2 regions of the Cellulosimicrobium sp. CpK407 genome follow, and region 1 is predicted to be linked to the other one. Evidence: predicted binding sites of a transcription regulator. Region 1 holds the regulator's gene; the other holds the start of a gene.

Evidence for each region. Region 1 encodes LexA, which represses DNA repair genes until DNA is damaged. Its sites were predicted from a motif close to TCGAACANNTGTTCGA; they were not measured.
Region 2: a site for LexA is predicted at 2,204-2,219, ahead of uvrA (excinuclease ABC subunit UvrA). Genes of this name have one in related genera too.

What each region holds. Positions count from the first base shown of each region.
Region 1 is NZ_JBGNYC010000004.1:72,600-76,007, forward strand. It holds gene nrdR (transcriptional regulator NrdR) at 1-392, opposite strand, end outside; gene ABWU78_RS03145 (LysM peptidoglycan-binding domain-containing protein) at 821-1,183, opposite strand; gene lexA (transcriptional repressor LexA) at 1,517-2,251, shown strand; gene ABWU78_RS03155 (L-lactate dehydrogenase) at 2,410-3,408, opposite strand, start outside.
Region 2 is NZ_JBGNYC010000040.1:22,603-26,010, forward strand. It holds gene uvrA (excinuclease ABC subunit UvrA) at 1-2,174, opposite strand, end outside; gene ABWU78_RS15755 (MBL fold metallo-hydrolase) at 2,295-3,002, shown strand; gene ABWU78_RS15760 (YciI family protein) at 3,096-3,395, shown strand.

The DNA of each region.
Region 1 (3,408 bases):
AACGCCTGGTAGACGCTCGCGAAGCGCAGGTAGGCGACCTCGTCGAGCTCGCGCAGCGGCCCGAGGATCGCGAGCCCGATCTCGTACGCGTCGAGCTCGGCGCTGCCGCTCGCCCGGATGGTCTCCTCGACGCGCTGCGCGAGCACCGCGAGGTCGTCCTCGTTGACGGGTCGCCCCTGGCAGGCCTTGCGCACGCCGTTGACGATCTTCTCGCGCGAGAAGGGCTCCGTGACGCCGGAGCGCTTGACCACGGACAGGCTCGCGGTCTCGATCGTCGTGAAGCGGCGGTTGCACTCGGGGCACTGGCGGCGCCGACGGATCGACGCGCCGTCGTCCGAGGTGCGCGAGTCGACGACGCGGGAGTCCGCGTGGCGGCAGAACGGGCAGTGCATGGCGGGCTCCTCCGCGGGGTTCGCGCCGACAGGTCGGCGCGACGAACGTATGCCGTCGCGGCGGGACCGTGCAACACGCCTCCGACGCCGGCCGCTCGCGCCCGCCGCGTCGTCGGCGCGCAGACGGCCGCACCGGTGCTCGTGGACGGCAGAACGGGGGCGGTCGTGGTCGACCGCCCCCGTCGGGACGCCCCCGTCCCCATCTCGCGCGTGACTCGCCTCACGCGCGGCGACGTGCACAGGAGTCGCGGTGGACCGCGCGCTCCTCACCTCGTCCGCCCAGCCCCCCAGCCGGCGTTGTGAGGTGACACTAACTTAGGGCGACCTAAATGATGCCGCAACCCCTGCGCACCGCACGGGGCCCGGTTTCGCCCGTGTCCTGCGTCACAGCGCGCTCTCGCGTCCGCACCGAGGGCGCCCAGCCGGCCTCAGGCGGACGCCGGGAGGAGGATCTTCTGGCCGGCCTGGAGGCCCGAGGACGAGAGCCCGTTGAGCTCGGCGAGCCCGCCCACGACGTCGCGCAGGTCCTCTCCCGGCGCCGCCACCCCCTGCGCGAGCTCCCACAGCGTCTCCCCCGAGCTCACGACGTGCACCCGGACCTCCACGGGCTCGCCCGGGCCGCTCGCGACGGCGACGCCCACCCGCGCGGCCAGCAGCAGGACCGCGGCGGCCAGGAGCACGAGGACCACGCGGCCCCGGCGCGTGAGCCGCAGCGGCCGCTCCTCCGCACGCCCCGTCACCCCGCCCGCAGGGCCGAGGGGCCCGACCGTCGAGATCGCCATCGCATCCATGCCTGCTCCGTCCCGGCCCGCGGGCCCGATCGCCTTCCCCGGTCGATCGGACGCCGCGAGCCCTTCGCCTCCGCGCCGACCGGGTCGGTCGAACACGTGTACGTAGAACACCTGTACGAAGGTCTATCACGAACGACCGACAGAGTCGAGACATGCTCGAACAGGTGTTTGATTCGTGTCGCAACCTCCCCTAGCCTGGGGTCAGGTCGGTTCGCCGGACATGTCCGCTCGGACCCGGAGGGGCGACCGAGGTCCCGGAGCGCACGCCCCGGGGAGGGGAGGCCGCACGCCCGGGAGGCGTCGGCGGCCGCGACGGACGAAGGCGGAGCGACCATGGCGGGACGAGGCACGGACAGGGCACGGGGGCTCGCCGAGGTGCGGGAGCTCCCGGACGGGTCGGCGGGGGGTGACGGGCTCACGCCGCGCCAGCGCCTCGTGCTCGAGACCATCCGCGCGTGCGTCGAGCAGCGCGGCTACCCGCCGAGCATGCGGGAGATCGGCGAGGCCGTGGGCCTGACGAGCCCGTCGTCGGTGAAGCACCAGCTCACGACTCTCGAGCGCAAGGGCTTCCTGCGTCGCGACCCGAACCGCCCCCGCGCGATCGAGGTCGTCCAGCCGGACGACGCGCGCCGCGCCACCCCGCTCACGGCAGCGGGCTCCGCGCCCGAGCCCGCGTACGACGAGGCGCACCCGGCTCCGTCCTACGTCCCGGTCGTCGGCCGCATCGCCGCCGGCGGCCCGATCCTCGCGGAGCAGGTCGTCGAGGACGTCTTCCCGCTGCCTCGCCAGCTCGTCGGCGAGGGCGAGCTCTTCCTCCTGCGGGTGCAGGGCGACTCGATGGTCGACGCCGCGATCTGCGACGGCGACTGGGTCGTCGTCCGCCGCCAGCCCGTCGCGGAGAACGGCGAGATCGTCGCGGCGATGATCGACGGCGAGGCCACGGTGAAGTCCCTGCGCCGCGCGGACGGTCGCGTCTGGCTCATGCCGCACAACGCCGCGTACGACCCGATCCCTGGCGACGACGCCCAGGTCCTCGGCCGCGTCGTCTCCGTGCTGCGCAGCCTCTGAGCCGCACGGACCGTCCGTCGCCGCACCCTCCCGAGCGGTCCCTCGCGGGGCGGACGAGGCGGGCGCCGGCACGTCGAGGTCGGAAGCGCCGAGAGCCGGGTGGTCGTCGACCACCCGGCTCTCACACGCCGTTCCGGACCCGCCGGCGAACCGGTCGGTCAGAGACCGAAGCGCCGGGCGACGGCGTGCAGCGACTCGGCGGACGAGCGCAGCCCGGCGAGCTCCGCGTCGGACAGCGGGACCTCGACCCGCTCGGTGGCGCCACGCCGGTCGACGAGCGTCGGCAGCGAGAGGCACACGTCGTCGAGCCCGTACGCGCCGTCGAGCAGCGTCGAGACGGGCAGGATGCGGTGCTCGTCGTCGAGCACGGCCTCGATGATGCGCGTGCCCGCGAGCCCCACGGCGTAGTTCGTCGCCCCCTTGCCCTCGATGATCCGGTAGGCCGACTGCACGACCTCGCGCGCGATGTCGTCGCGCACGCCTGCCGTGAGCGGACCGCGACCGCCCAGGCCGGGCCACTCGAGGAGCGGGACGCCGCCGATGGTCGCCGAGCTCCACAGCGGGATCTCGCTGTCGCCGTGCTCGCCGGCGATGTACGCGTGGACGTTCTGCACCGCGACGCCGCAGTGCTGGGCCACGAGGAAGCGCAGCCGCGAGGAGTCGAGGACGGTCCCGCTGCCGAAGAGCTGCGAAGGCGGCAGCCCGGAGAACTTGAGCGCCGCGTAGGTGACGATGTCGACGGGGTTGGTCACCATGACGTAGACCGCGTCCGGGGCGACCTCCACGAGACCCGGCAGGATCGTCCGCATGAGGCCGATCGTGCCCTCGGCGAGGTCGAGCCGCGTCTGGCCCGGCTTCTGCTTCGCCCCGGCCGTCACGACGACCACGTCGGCCCCCGCGCACACCGCGACGTCGTCCGACCCCTCGACCCGGGCCATCGGCATGAACTGGATGCCGTGCTGGAGGTCCGCCACCTCCGCGTCGACCTTCGCCCGGTTCACGTCCAGGAGCGCCACGGTGCGCGCGGCCCCGCGCATGAGGGCCGCATACGCCAGGGTCGACCCGACCGCACCCGCGCCGACGATCGCCAGCTTGGTCGTCCGCGCTCCCCCTCCCGGCCCACCCGTGCTCGCGTCACCCGTGCCCTGCGGGGACGT
Region 2 (3,408 bases), on a different contig from region 1:
GCCTCGGTGGTCTCCGCGAACAGCTTGCGCACGTGGTCCCACACCCCCGTGTACGTCGCCGGGTTCGACCGCGGCGTGCGCCCGATCGGCCCCTGGTCGACGTGCACGACCTTGTCGAGGTGGTCCAGGCCCGTAACGCGCGTGTGCCGGCCCGCGACCTGACGCGCGCCGTTGAGCTCGTTGGCGAGCACCGTGTAGAGGATCGAGTTCACGAGCGTCGACTTGCCCGACCCCGACACCCCCGTCACGGCGGTGAGCGTCCCGAGCGGGAAGCTCACGTCGATGCCCGTGAGGTTGTGCTCGCGCGCGCCCACGACCGTGACCTGACGGCCCGGGTCGGTCGGGCGACGCTCGGCCGGGAGCGGGATGCTGCGACGGCCCGCGAGGTAGGCGCCCGTGACCGACTCCGGCGCCTCCAGCAGTCCGGCGTAGTCGCCCGAGTGCACGACGCGTCCGCCGTGCTCGCCCGCGCCCGGGCCGATGTCGACGACCCAGTCCGCGGTGCGGATGGTGTCCTCGTCGTGCTCGACGACGATGAGCGTGTTCCCGAGGTCGCGCAGGCGCGTGAGCGTCTCGATGAGCCGGCGGTTGTCGCGCTGGTGCAGGCCGATGCTCGGCTCGTCGAGGACGTAGAGGACGCCCACCAGGCCCGAGCCGATCTGCGTCGCGAGCCGGATGCGCTGCGCCTCGCCGCCGGACAGCGTCGCGGCCGGTCGCTCGAGCGAGAGGTAGTCGAGGCCGACGTCGAGCAGGAACCCGAGGCGCGCGTCGATCTCCTTGAGGACCTCCGTCGCGATGGCGCGCTCGCGCGCGCCGAGCTCGAGCGAGCCGAGGAACGCCGCGGCCTCGCGCAGCGGGAGACGGCACACGTCCCAGATCGACTTGCCGCCGACCTTGACGGCGAGGACCTCGGGCTTGAGGCGCGCACCCCGGCACACCGGGCACGGGACCTCGCGCATGAAGGCCTCGTACTTCTCCTTGGACCAGTCCGACTCGGTCTCGGTGTGCCGGCGCTCGAGGAACGTGATGACGCCCTCGAACCCGGTCGAGTACTGCCGCTCGCGGCCCCAGCGGTTCTTGTACCGGACGTGGACCTGGTGGTTCTGCCCGTGCAGGACCGCCTTCTTCGCGCGCTCGGGCAGCGCCCGCCACGGCGTGTCCATGGAGAACCCGAGGTCGTCCGCGAGCGCCGTGAGCACCCGCTCGAAGTACTCCGAGGAGATCTGCGCCCACGGCGCGACCGCGCCCTCGCTCAGCGACTTCTCGACGTCCGGCACCACGAGGTCGGGGTCGACCTCGAGGCGGAAGCCGATGCCCGTGCACTCGGGGCACGCGCCGTAGGGCGCGTTGAAGGAGAACGTGCGCGGCTCGATCTCGTCCAGCGCGAGCTCGTGGTCGTTGGGGCACGCGCGCTTCTCGGAGAAGCGGCGCTCGCGCGCCGGGTCGTCCGCGTCCGCGTCGACAAGCTCGACGACGACGAGCCCGCCCGCGAGCCCGAGCGCGGTCTCGACCGAGTCGGTGAGCCGGCGCTGCACGCCCTCGCGTGCCACGAGGCGGTCGACGACGACCTCGATGTCGTGCTTGAGCTTCTTCTCGAGCGCCGGGACGTCGGTGAGCGTGCGTACCTCGCCGTCGACGCGGGCGCGCGCGAAGCCCTTGGTCTGGAGCTCCTTGAAGAGCTCGGAGTACTCGCCCTTGCGCCCGCGCACCACCGGCGCGAGCACCTGGTACCGCGTGCCCTCCGGCAGCTCGAGGAGACGGTCCACGATCTGCTGCGGGGTCTGCGCGGTCACGCGCTCGCCGCACACGGGGCAGTGCTGCGTCCCGGCGCGCGAGAAGAGCAGGCGGAGGTAGTCGTAGACCTCGGTGATCGTGCCGACGGTCGAGCGCGGGTTGCGGTTCGTGGACTTCTGGTCGATCGACACCGCGGGCGACAGGCCCTCGATGAAGTCGACGTCGGGCTTGTCCATCTGCCCGAGGAACTGGCGCGCGTACGCCGACAGCGACTCGACGTAGCGGCGCTGCCCCTCCGCGAAGATGGTGTCGAACGCGAGCGAGGACTTGCCCGAGCCGGAGAGCCCCGTGAAGACGATGAGCTTGTCCCGCGGGAGGTCGAGGTCGACGTTGCGGAGGTTGTGCTCGCGGGCACCGGAGATGACGAGGCGATTGCTCACCGCAGCATCGTACGACCGACCACCCACATTCGCACAGGTGTTCGACGTCACCTTCGCGCGTCCTCCGACGGACGCTCACCGTGGCCCGCCCGCGCCCGGCGGGCGAGGCAGACTGACCGCATGACGTACACGGGACAGGTTGTGGTGGGCGGGCCCGCCGACGTGCGCCGTCTCGACGAGGTCGAGATCCGCAAGCTCGCCGTCGGGCCGCTCGCGAACGACGTCTACCTCCTCACGTGCCGGCGCACGGGCGCCCAGGTCCTGATCGACGCGGCCGACGCGCCCGACGACGTCCTCGCGCTCGTCCGCGAGGGGTCGCCGACCGCGCGCCTCGACGTCGTCGTCACGACGCACCGCCACCCGGACCACCTGCGCGCCCTCGCGTCGATCGTCGCCGTCACGGGGGCGACGACGGCCGTCGGTGGTCCCGACGCCGACGCCGTCGCGGAGGCCGCCGACGTGCACGTGGTGCGGCGCCTCCGCCACGGGGACCTCGTCCGCGCCGGGGACGTCGTGCTCGAGGTCGTCGCGCTGCGGGGCCACACGCCGGGGTCGGTCGCGCTCGCCTATCGCGAGCCCGCCGAGGTGCGCGCGCCGGAGGCCGTCGCGGGCCGGGTGCACCTGTTCACGGGCGACTCGCTGTTCCCGGGCGGGGTCGGGAGCACGGGGCACGACCCCGCGCGCTTCGAGCGGCTCCTCGCGGACGTCACGGAGCGCGTCTTCGACCGGTACGACGACGCGACGTGGGTCTACCCCGGCCACGGCGCGGACACGACCCTCGGCGCCGAGCGACCGCACCTCGACGAGTGGCGCGAGCGCGGCTGGTAGCGGAGGGCTGACCAGCCCGGGTCGCCACCGCGGTGACGACCGAGGCGCGGACCCCGACCGCGCGCCGTCGGGCGGGTCTGGTTCACTCACGGCATGCCGATCCACGCCGTCACCTACGTCTACGCCGACCGCGCCCCCGAGCTCGACGCCCTGCGTCCGGAGCACCGCGCGTTCCTGGGCGACCTCTACGCCCGGGGCACGCTCCTGGCGTCCGGCCCGCTGCCCGCGCACGAGGGAGCTCCCGCCGGGGCGCTGCTCGTCCTCGACGGAGAGACACCCGACGCCGTCGCCGCGGTCCTCGACGAGGACCCGTTCGGACGCGCCGGCCTCGTCGCCGAACGCACGGTGCGCCCGTGGGCCCCGGTCATCGGCGACTGGGCCGACCGCGCCTGAGGAGGGCCCGGCC